DNA from 2 places in the Paenibacillus xinjiangensis genome. Region 2 is predicted to be linked to the other one. Evidence: riboswitches for the same ligand, from Rfam matches in the RefSeq annotation. Region 2 holds a riboswitch; the other holds the start of a gene.
What was found. Region 2 has a riboswitch for ZMP and ZTP ahead of rpiB (ribose 5-phosphate isomerase B). Riboswitches for the same ligand answer to the same signal wherever they lie in the genome.
Positions count from the first base shown of each region.

Region 1: linked by a shared signal. The riboswitch ahead of AC6ESP_RS28945 (tetrahydrofolate dehydrogenase/cyclohydrolase catalytic domain-containing protein) and the one ahead of rpiB (ribose 5-phosphate isomerase B) in region 2 are both predicted to bind ZMP and ZTP.

Region 1 is NZ_JCAALS010000049.1:2,805-8,845, forward strand. Features, by position in the region: gene AC6ESP_RS28935 (pectate lyase) at 1-606, shown strand, start outside; gene AC6ESP_RS28940 (cyclodeaminase/cyclohydrolase family protein) at 653-907, opposite strand; gene AC6ESP_RS28945 (tetrahydrofolate dehydrogenase/cyclohydrolase catalytic domain-containing protein) at 796-1,515, opposite strand; ZMP/ZTP riboswitch at 1,619-1,703, opposite strand; gene AC6ESP_RS28950 (LysR family transcriptional regulator) at 1,773-2,666, opposite strand; gene AC6ESP_RS28955 (extracellular solute-binding protein) at 2,838-3,947, shown strand; gene AC6ESP_RS28960 (ABC transporter permease) at 3,947-5,632, shown strand; gene AC6ESP_RS28965 (ABC transporter ATP-binding protein) at 5,629-6,041, shown strand, end outside.
Region 2 is NZ_JCAALS010000011.1:157,204-163,244, reverse strand. Features, by position in the region: gene AC6ESP_RS13255 (L-threonylcarbamoyladenylate synthase) at 1-3, shown strand, start outside; gene AC6ESP_RS13250 (manganese efflux pump MntP) at 87-647, shown strand; gene AC6ESP_RS13245 (low molecular weight protein arginine phosphatase) at 699-1,271, shown strand; ZMP/ZTP riboswitch at 1,347-1,427, shown strand; gene rpiB (ribose 5-phosphate isomerase B) at 1,831-2,289, shown strand; gene AC6ESP_RS13235 (TIGR01440 family protein) at 2,317-2,922, shown strand; gene glyA (serine hydroxymethyltransferase) at 2,983-4,230, shown strand; gene AC6ESP_RS13225 (peptide ABC transporter substrate-binding protein) at 4,957-6,041, shown strand, end outside.

The DNA.
Region 1 (6,041 bases), on a different contig from region 2:
GTACCAGCTCATGCAGCAACTACTGTTAATGCAACCATTGTAGTTCCCGCTGGCCAGACTTACGACGGACAAGGGCAGACCTTTATCGCGAATGCAAGCACACTAGGAGATGGCAGTCAGGCTGAGAATCAGAAGCCGATATTCCGACTTGAAGCAGGAGCTACACTCAAGAACGTTATTATTGGGGCACCAGCGGCTGACGGAGTCCACTGCTATGGCAACTGTAACATCACGAACGTCACTTGGCAGGATGTCGGTGAGGATGCTTTGACGCTGAAAGCCACAGGAATCGTCAATATTACTGGAGGTGCCGCTTACAAGGCGTATGACAAGGTGTTCCAGATGAATGCTGCCGGGACGATTAATATTAAAAACTTCAAAGCAAATGATATTGGCAAGCTGGTTCGGCAGAATGGCAGCTCATCCTTCAAAGTCGTAATGACATTAGACAATTCGGATATATCCAAAGTGAAGGATTCTATATTTAGAACAGACAGCAGCACCAGTACAGGTAAAATAACGAATACCAAATATTCAGGCGTACCTACCCTGTTCAAAGGGTTCGCATCAGGTAAAACGAGTCAATCAGGCAACACACAATATTAGCTGCAATAGCAGGCGGGCCGTCTTGGCTCGCCTCTCATGTTAACTACTATGCGCGTCGTACTCTTTTTCTTACAGTAAATATAACTTCGCTTCTAATAACCTCAATTTCTTTGATGAATGATGCGGCATGCTCGGTATAACGCTCCTTCACTTGCAAGTCCTTAAGAGCTGCAAGATTGATCTCTACAGTTAGCATGGCAGATTGTGCGGCAGCATCGAACAGGATCGCTCCGATACCAAGGTCGGAGACGACGTTATTATTGGAGGATTGCGCAATGGCGGCTGTATATTGAATCCCCATGTGGCAAAGCTCAATGATTCGAATTGGTATTTAGTCGTGCGAGAGTGGCAGACGGTGACGGTCGCATTTTCTCTCTGAAGCATGTGGAACAGGGGCAGACCGACAGTCTGGTCTCTTCCGATTAGGGTAACGATCTGACCTTCAAGGGAATAGCCATAATGCTTAAGCAATCTGATGCAGGCCTGTGGGGTTGCAGGGTAGAGACCAGTGCCGCCGGTCATGGTGGCAAGTTTGTTGCTTGGGGTCACACCATCAATATCTTTGGTTGGAGTAATCGAGGACTCAACTGTAGAGGTGGATATATGCCCCGGTAAAGGCAGCTCCAGCATAATGCCATGCACCGCATTGCCTGCATTCAGTCTGGCAATAAGAGCAATAATATCCTGCTCAGGAACATTACTTGCGAACGAATGAAGCTGATAAGAGATACCTAGCTTTTCTGCGAACTTCTGCTTCGTACGAGCATAATAAGCAGAGGCTGGGTCTCCTTCGACTATAATCGAAGCGAGCGGGGGGTGAATACCTTGCGTATTCCAATCTGTTACTTGAAGCTTAATGGCCTCGTAAGCTTGATCAGCCGCTTCCCGTGCTTTCATTACAATGGTCATCTCAGTTGCCTCCCTGATTCTGATTAAGTGAATAGAGACTATGGCATGCATATAAACAAAAAAAGCATTTGCCAAGGACTCATTATATGAGTCGACAAGGCAAGTGCTTTTCACAGGCGAACAGTACGGTCCAACTGCATGCTCCCTCGTGGTTCATTCCACTGATTTCGCCAGTCACAAGCAGCTTTATTTGATTGCATTATATCAAAGGCAAATGTGCAATGTCCATATGAACGATTGGCGATCATACAGTTCTGTCAATACAGCTTCTCAACCTGTGCTATAAAGGTGATGAATGAACGCACATGCGGGGCCAGCTGCTCCTCGTCACGATAAACCAGACAAATATGCCGACGATTGGTATACCGTGGCAGCTCCGTCATGATGAGATCCCCCGAGCTTACCTCACGAAGGACACTTCTTTTGGGCAGTACACCAACACCAATATTACATTTCACCGCTTCTTTAATAGTCTCAATCGCTCCCAGCTCCATAACAGATTGCCAGCTGAGGCCGATACTATCCGCCCATTCATCAGTGAGCTTTCTTGATGTAGTTCCCGCTTCATGCAGGAGAAAGGTTTGACCTTGCAAGTCACACTCGCTTAGTTCCCCGGAGGCAGCAAGCGGATGCTCGGGTGAGAGCAGAAGCTTCAGCTCATCTTCTATAAGCGGCAGTACGATTAATCCCTCGACGGGCGCTAGAGGCAGAGAGACAACAGCTACATCTATCTCATAATTACGCAGCATGCCGAGCACACTATCGGCTTTTTTTACCGTAAGCTGCAGCCGAACTCTCGGTTGCAGCTTGCCGAATGCAGCTAGATGAGGCGGCATGAAATAAGTAGCCGGAGTATAGCTGGCCCCTAGCTTTAATCTTCCTTCACTTAGTTCCTTCTTCTCATTCATTATGGATCGGGCATCGTCCATTAAAGCTACAATACGCCGGGCATATGGAAGCAGATCTGCTGCCATATCTGTTGGATGTAGACTTCTGGCATGCTTGTGGAATAGTTTGAGACCAAGCTCTTCTTCAAGCTTGCGGATATGAAAGCTGACTGTGGGCTGCTTGAGTCCAAGCTTGTCTGCCGCTTCCATTAGCGTTCTGGAGCTGCAAGCTTCCATGAATACTTTTAGCTGCTGTACGTTCATCTGTATCATCTCCCCATTGCTGTTCTTATTTAATATAGATAGATTCAATGAATTCATCAATATATATAGATGATATTTAACAATATCTAAGCTTAGCGTTAACGCCTGTCTTACATTTCTCGATTAAAGTTGTATTCAGGAAGCAAAATAAAAGGTGGAGGGACAACTTTAATGATGAAACGAGTAACAGGCAAGCTTGGATTGCTAACTGTAACGGCAATGCTGATGATTGTAACGGCATGCGGTCAGGCGAACACGACGAATACAACAAATACGGGGAATACGGATAAAAATGCAGGTGCCGCTAATACGACTGCTACACAGGCTCCTGAGGAAACACAGCCTGAGGATAAAGGAACGCTCACGGTCTACTTGAATGACTTCGACGAGATCATTAAACCAATGTTCGAAGAAGCGACAGGCTACACGCTTGAGCTTGTTACGGGCAATGGAGCAGAAATCATGTCCCGTATCGAAGCTGAGAAGGGTAACCCTCACTGGGATGTTGTGTGGATGGATGCTATGCCGTCGATTAATGCGCTTGGTCAGCAAGGTCAATTGCTGGAAGGCTGGGAGCCTGCTAATGCAGCAGGGCTAACCGAATTCGCCAAATCATTTATCCCTGCTAATGGAGCTTATTATCCGACAGGTGCACATGCTTCGGGAATCATCGTATATAACACGAATGAAGTTAAAGCGGAGGATGCTCCGAAGACATGGAAAGAGCTTGCAGATAGTAAATATGCAAAAATGATCGGTATGGCAGATCCAGCAATCGCAGCTCCTGCTTATCCATTCGTAGCTTGGTTCTTCCAAGAGCAGGGAATGGATGGCGGAAAAAGCTATTTCGAATCCCTTATGGGTAACGGTCTAAGCGTATATCCGAAAAATCCAAATGTCGTTAAAGCTCTCTCAGGTGGAGAAATCAAGTTGGCTGCTCTTCAAGAAAGTAATGCATATGCAATGAAGAACAGCGGGGAGCCAATCGAGATTATTTGGCCTGAAGAAGGAGCACCAGCCTCCGTACGTGTAGCAGCTATTCAGAAGGACACCCCTAACCTTGATGCTGCCAAAGCGTTTGTTGAGTTCATCCTTGATCCTACTACACAGCAAGCTTTAATTGATGAGGGAGAGGAAAGCTATTTTGAGCCTTCCATAACGGGTGTGAATGCTAAGTCAGATCGCGCACAGAATGCGAAATTGGTAGCTGCTGAGGCAGATTGGGCTTCCGAGCATGAAGCGGAGATTAAGCAATGGTTCTCTGACCAATCGGTGAAGTAATGAAGCTTCGATCACTGGACGGGCGTCTTGGATGGTCAGTAAGCATCGTCCTTATCTTACTCGTGTTATATCCATTGGCGGCAGTCATCGTACAGGTGCTGCTGCCAGGGATTTTCTTCGGAAGTCTGAAATTCGGGGATTGGCGCTTACTGCTGGAAATATTCCATCGGCCCTTATGGCAGAAGTCACTGGAGAATTCAATTCTGCTTGCGAGCGGCACGACGGTCATCGCTACAATGATGGGAGGGGCTCTGGCCATGCTAAGAGCAAGCTGGTCATTCCCGACAGCGAAGCTTCTGGATGCCGCCGTATGGATTCTTCTCATTACACCATCCTTTATTCTTGCTCAGGGCTGGGTTATGTTCGCAGCTCCTGGGGGATTGGCGGTAGATTTATTCGGTTCACAATGGGTGAGCAAGGCAGTGTTTCAGCCAGCGGGGCTAATCGCCATTATGACATTAAGCAAGTTCCCGCTTGCCTATCTAAGTGTATATTCAGCGATGGAATGGAGGGTGGATTCCCTCTCACAGGCGGCAAGGCTGAGTGGCGCTTCACCGCTGGCGGTATGGCGTACTATCCAAGCACCACTGCTGCTTCCGGCATTCTTAGCTGGAGCTGCGCTTGTATTCATGGATACGATTGGCGATTTCGGACTTCCGGCATCCATTGCGGCTGTCTATCGGTTCCCAACGCTTCCGTATTCGATCTATTCTGCTATTTATACCTCGCCGATTCGCTTCGATATGGCAGGTGTGCTGTCCTTCTATTTGGTGCTCTTAATTGGAGCGGCTATGCTGCTGCAGTTCTATGCACTAAGGCGTTCTCGGTTCGACTTTCTGACGAGTAGGGCTGTCAAGTCTGTACCTAAGCCGTCAGGCAAATGGAAGTACGTGCTGACAACAGGCAATCTATTATTTCTTGCGATAGTCATTGCTATTCCTATTGGGGCGAATGTCTGGATGTCGCTTGCGAAGACGCAGAGCGGCGGGATGACGCTGGATAATCTGACTCTACAGCATTATGCGTCACTGTTCTCTGATTCTAATAAGCTGCTGGAAGGGCTGGGACATTCCTTACTCATTGCTTCGGCAGCAGCTATTCTTGGATTGGCAGCGGGTGTTGCAGTTGCCTATGTACTTACTTACTCGCAATTTAGGTTTAAGCGGTTTATTGAGACTGTGTCGATTATAACGCTTGCTGTTCCAGGTGTTGTGCTTGGGATTGGATATATATTCGTCTGGAACCAGCAATGGCTGGAGCCTATAGGGTTGCTGCTATATGGTACACCATGGATTCTTATTCTGGCTTCCGTAGCTGGGGCTATTCCAGTTATTACTCGGGTTATCGTTGGAGCGATGGCCAAAGTGCCAGCTAGCCAATTGACGGCAGCACAGCTGCAGGGAGGATCTTTCGCCGCTCGCATGAGAATCATCCTGGTGCCGCTAATCCGAGGTGCGCTGCTCTCAGCAGGATTAGCTGCATTCGGTTCTGGCGTCTTTGATCTAGCGGTGAATTCGATCTTATTCCCTCCAAATTTCATTACGCTCCCTGTTACGATCAATAAAGCATTCGAGGATTTGAACTTCGGTTATGCGTCTGCCGCTACCGTGTTCGGATCAGGTATCGTTATTCTAATTATTATGGTGCTGGAGCTGCTGCTCCGCCGTAAGGAGGTACGTGTATGAGTCAGACAGCCATAGTGCCGAGCAGACCGCTTCCAGACCAAGCGCTTGTGAAGAAGCCTGCTCCAGTAACAGGATCTTCTACAGCAGGAGAAGGGGTACCTCTTCTCCAAGCACGTCATCTGGTCAGGAATTATGGCTCCTTTCAGGCTCTGCAGGGCATTTCATTTGATATGCAGCCTGGTGAAATTATTAGTGTGCTTGGACCTTCAGGCTGTGGGAAGTCGACGCTGCTGCAGGTAATAGCTGGACTGACGAAGCCAGACGGGGGAGAGCTGCTGTTGAACGGAGAGCTTATCGCTTCTTCCCGTACATTGCTTCCTCCTGAAAAGCGGGGCGTTAATATGGTTTTCCAAGATTATGCCCTATGGCCGCATTTGAGTGTGTACGAGAATATTGCTTACGGACTTCG
Region 2 (6,041 bases):
TAATTAGTTAAACAAGCTGTATTCTGTTTCTCCGCTTGTCCGCATAAGTTGATTAAGAATGCATGTGGACATGGGGGCGATATACGGTGATGGAAGCTACAGTGCATACCGGACAGTTTGTAACGTTATTCATTTTGGCGATTGCGCTCGGAATGGATGCTTTTTCGCTTGGTATCGGTATTGGGCTAAAAGGAATACGTCTGCGGGATATTGTGAAGCTGAGCAGTATTATTGCGCTTTTTCATATAGTCATGCCCCTTGCTGGAATGTTCACTGGTCAATTCGTGAGCGGATTGCTCGGTGATGTGGCGACAATAGTTGCTGGCTTATTATTAGTGCTTCTCGGCGGGCATATGATCTATAGCTCTCTGCGCGGAGAAGCTGTGCAATCCTTTAATTATCGAAGTACATGGGGTACCCTTCTGTTCGCGTTAAGTGTGAGTATTGACTCCTTCTCCGTTGGCATTACGCTTGGCATGTTCGCCGCAGATCTGTTACTGACAATTCTCTTGTTCGGATTAGCTGGTGGGGTTATGTCCATTCTAGGCTTGATGCTTGGCCGTAGGGTAAGTCGTAATCTCGGCGAATACGGTGAGGCAATTGGCGGAGCGGTCTTACTTGTTTTCGGGATATTGTTTATTATATAGGAAACACTGGTATGCTTAATTACAATAATCAAGAGAGGGGCCTGCGACTTCATGCGTATTTTGTTCGTTTGTACCGGCAATACATGCCGTTCACCAATGGCCGAGGCGCTGCTCAGGAAGCTGGCGAGACAGCGTGGTATAGCTGTCGAAGTCCGGTCTGCTGGTGTATCAACAGTAGATGGCCTAGCGATCTCGTCGAATGCTGCTGAAACGCTGCGTGCTCGTGATATAGAACACAACAGCTCATCGCGTGCGATTAGCAGTGAATTTATAGGTTGGGCGGATTTAATTCTAACAATGACATCTGGACATAAAAGAGGTCTTCTGCAGTGGTTCCCTGAGGTGGTGGATAAAACCTACACGTTAAAGGAGTTCGCTAATCAAGATACCTCTGTTCTAGCTGATATTCAAGAGCTCGAGAGGCTGTATACCGAGATGCATATGAAGCAAGCGCTGGGTCAGCAGCTTTCTGCGGCAGAACGGTCGCAGCTGCTGGAATTGGAACGGCGTATCCCTAGCTTTGATATTGGTGATCCGTTCGGTGGTACGCTTGAGATGTATCGGCTGTGTGCAGATGAGATTGAGGATGGAATAAACCGTTTGTTGGATAAGCTGGAGCAGTGATAAAATTCCGCTAGTTGGAAGACATAATAGGATTGATTTCCGATTAGGTATCGGCTATGATAAAGGAACAAAGACGGTTTCCGATGTGACTGGCGACGGAAGTGGGTAACCACGGTGGAGCATCGGAACATACGGCCGGTCGCCTGGGCAAAGAGCAGCATGCTGAAGAGCATGTCATGCTCTTTTTTTCGTCTTTTTCGACGGAATTAGGTATAATAAGACCGTATGATTCGACACAGCTAAGCTTGTGAAGTCGAATCGAGGGTGCTTAGCCTAAGCAGCTGCTACCTGAGTGAATTTTGCAATGCAAAAGCATAAGCCTACGCTAGTACAGCTTGGCTGGCTTTCGCAAAAACCTAAGCACAAGCTTACGAAGTTTGCTTCGCAAAAACCCAAGTCAAAGCTTACGAAGTTTGCTTCGCAAAAACCTAAGCATATGCTTACGAAGTTTGCTTCGCAAAAACCTAAGCATATGCTTACGAAGTTTGCTTCGCAAAAACCTAAGTCAAAGCTTACGAAGTTGGTTTTTGCTTCGCAAAAACCTTTAGGAGGGTCAACGTTGAAAATTGCAATTGGTGCTGATCATGGTGGTTACCGACTGAAAGACGAAATCGTCCCGTTTATTTTATCACTAGGCCATGAAATCGAGGACTTGGGCTGTGATTGCACAGTGTCCGTGGATTATCCCGATTATGCCTTGCCTGTGGCCGACAGAGTAGCAAGCGGTCAATCAGATCGCGGTATTCTGATTTGCGGTACTGGCATCGGAATGTCGATTGCTGCGAATAAGATTCCTGGCATAAGATGCGCGCTCGTACATGACTTGTTCTCTGCCAAAGCTACAAGAGAGCACAATGATTCCAACGTACTCGCGATGGGTGAACGCGTTATTGGTCCAGGCGTTGCTCAAGAAATTATTCGGGTATGGCTGGAGACGCCATTCACTCAAGGAGAGCGTCACGTAGCGCGGGTTAATAAAGTGAAACAAATTGAGGAGCAGTATGCCGTACACCCTTAAGCAACTGGATAAAGGAGATCGGTCAGCATGAGTACAATCGATAGCAATCCGCACATTGCAAGGGACGTGGAACAGATTGTTCGCGAATTGGCAGCAGCCGGAGGGCTGTCTTCAGGGCAGCTGCTCGTTATCGGAACAAGCACGAGTGAAGTGCTGGGACACCGAATTGGAACATCCGGAACGGTAGAAGCAGCAGCTCAAATATTCGCAGGTGTTGAAGCGGTTCGCCGCGAGATCGGTTTTCATCCCGTATACCAGTGCTGTGAGCATTTGAACCGGGCTCTGGTTGTTGAACAGGCTGTAGCAGACAAGCTCGGGCTTGAGCAGGTGGCTGCTGTACCAGTGCCGAAGGCGGGCGGCTCTATGGCCGCTTATGCTTATCGTCATTTGAACAATGCCTGTCTCGTTGAGACGATATCGGCTCATGCGGGCATCGACATCGGTGATACGTTCATTGGCATGCATCTTCGCCGGGTGGCTGTTCCTGTAAGACCATCGATTCGCAGCATTGGGGCAGCCCATGTGACGATGGCAGTAACAAGGCCGAAGCTGATTGGCGGAGTACGTGCTGTATATGAGCTTGAGGGAGCAGCGGCTCCGAGCCTTGCAGAGAACTCGGGGACATGCGATTAGCAAGTGCTTGATTTGGTTATACATTCCTATACTTATACGAATTCGAGGAGGCAATTCATTATGGAAAATCTACGTAAGCAAGATCCTGAAGTACTAAAGGCTATGGGCCTTGAACTGCAGCGCCAACGCGATAACATCGAGTTGATCGCTTCTGAGAATATTGTCAGCGAAGCGGTTCTTGAAGCTATGGGTTCCGTATTGACGAACAAGTATGCAGAGGGCTACCCAGGCAAGCGCTTCTACGGCGGCTGCGAGCATGTTGACATCGTAGAAGATATCGCACGGGGCCGTGCCAAAGAAATTTTCGGAGCGGAGCACGCGAACGTTCAGCCTCACTCCGGTGCTCAAGCGAACATGGCTGTTTACTTGGCAGTTCTGAAGCCTGGTGACACTGTACTCGGCATGAACCTGGCGCATGGTGGTCACTTGACGCACGGCAGCCCAGTTAACGCTTCCGGCTTGCTCTATAATTTCGTAGCTTATGGTGTTAACGAAGACACTTTCACTATTGATTATGAAGAAGTTCGCAAAGCGGCATTCAAGCACCGTCCTCGTCTTATCGTAGCTGGAGCAAGTGCTTACCCGCGTACAATCGATTTCGAGAAATTGGGCAAAATCGCTGAAGATGTAGGCGCATTGTTCATGGTTGATATGGCTCATATCGCTGGACTTGTTGCTGCTGGTCTTCACCCGAACCCAGTGCCTCATGCACACTTTGTTACAACGACAACACACAAAACGCTTCGCGGTCCTCGCGGTGGTATGATTCTATGCCGTCAGCCTTGGGCAGCAGCTATTGATAAAGCCGTATTCCCAGGCTCCCAAGGCGGTCCACTCATGCATATCATCGCTGCCAAAGCGGTTGCATTCGGTGAAGTTCTACAGCCGTCTTGGAAAGAATATGCACAACAAGTTATCAACAATGCCAAAGTATTGGCGGACACCTTGATTGCAGAAGGCATTAATATCGTCTCTGGCGGTACAGACAATCACTTGATGCTTGTTGATACTCGCAGCCTGAACATCACAGGTAAAGAAGCAGAGCATGTGCTTGACGAAGTGGGTATTACGGCGAACAAGAATGCCATTCCATTCGATCCAACAAGTCCATTCGTAACAAGCGGTATTCGTTTGGGAACTCCTGCTGCAACTTCCCGCGGCATGGACGAGAATGCGATGAGAATTATTGGTGAAGTGATCGCACTCACGCTCAAAAATCCGAAGGATGAGGCTATTCTGGCGGAAGCTCGCGGCAGAGTTCGTGACCTTACGGCACAATATCCACTGTACCCAAGCACAACTTATTAATTTGTTCACAATTCATTCAAAAAGATCTATGCGGTGCCTAGGCGCCGCATAGATCTTTTTTTGTTGCCTGCCAGCCGCATAATAAGATGGAGTTCATACCATAATATCTCTAATGAAAAGGGGAAGATTAGCTGTTTGTGAACATTTTCTTACAGTGAATGAACAAAAATACATCAGATATATGAGGTATATATAATATTTTGGAAATTGAACAATAGCAGGTATATCTGTCAACTAATACGAAGATTCCGCGTTGATTAGAGTGGTATGTGGTTAATAATACGATTTTTCTGTAAAAAAATTGAAAATTCGAACTATAGTATATTTTTTATAATTAAAACTATAAAAGGTAAAAAATTACTGTAATTGCTTCGAAGCGTTAATGTAATGAATTATTAGTATGTATAAACGCTGTACAGCATTAAAGCAACAAATTAATTAATTGTAATAACGCGGTAATGTGCTAAAGAATACACTAAAATAGTATCTATAAACATAAATTTACAGCTTACATATTGTTGATAAATAATTAACATTTATGTATAGTGAAAATTATTAGTAAACTTCAAGCTCAATGTTTGAATGGGATGAATATTTAAACTTTTGCTCAATGGGGTGCGTACATTTGTGTCGTTACATAGATACGAAAGTGGGTCTTTTAGGCGAGTGAAGGAGAAGGATCTGTCCGCATTGAACAGAGTGAAGAAAACAAATGGGAGGATTACAATGAGAACAAGAAAGTCTGCTCTATCCTTTATTTCAGCACTACTCATTCTTGCAATTGTAGCGGTTGGTTGTACGCCTAAAGAAGAAACAAGCAACAACGGCGCTGCAAATGGCGAGGGATCAACTGGTGCGAAAGTATTCCGAATGAACCTTCATTCAGAGCCTTCGACACTTGACCCAGCACTAATGGAAGATAACGTATCCGGCACAATTGCTACTGGTATTTATGAAGGCCTAACTCGTAAAGACGAGAGCGGCGAAAGCGTTCCTGCTACTGCAGAAAAATGGGAAGTATCCGAAGACGGACTTACTTACACTTTCACAATCCGTAAGGATGCGAAGTGGAGCAATGGTGATCCGGTTACGGCTAATGACTTTGAATACTCTTGGAAACGTACGCTTGACCCTGCTACAGGATCGACGTATGCCTACCAATTCTACTACATCGCTGGCGCACAAGATTATAACGAAGGTAAAGCTGCTAATGCAGACGGCGTAGGCGTCAAAGCACTTGATGCTCAAACGCTTGAAGTTAAACTAGCTGCTCCAACTCCTTACTTCTTGGGTCTGACTTCTTTCTATGTCTATCTTCCAACGCATCAATCCGCTAAGGAGAACGCTGCTTGGGCAGCAGATGCTGAGACAATCATCGGTAACGGTCCTTTTAAAATGGGTGAGTGGAAACATAACATCTCCATCAAATTGGTGCCTAACGAAAACTACTATGACAAAGATCAAGTGAAATTCGCAGGCGTTGACTTCTCTATGATCGCTGAATCTGCAACAGAGCTAGCGAACTATGAGACAGACATGCTGGACTACACAGGTAAGCCAACTGGTGAGATTCCAGCTGAGCAAATTCCTACTCTTAAAGAAACAAAAGGTGATGAGTTCGTTACTAAAGGTATCGCAAGCTCATACTACTACCAATTCAATACAGAAGAAGCTCCATTCAACAACGTGAAAGTTCGTAAAGCACTTGCGATGGCAATCGATCGTCAATCGATCGTTGAGGATGTAACGATGGCTGGCGAAGTTCCTTCCTTCGGCTTCGTACCACCAGGAATCATTGGCTTGAAAGAAGA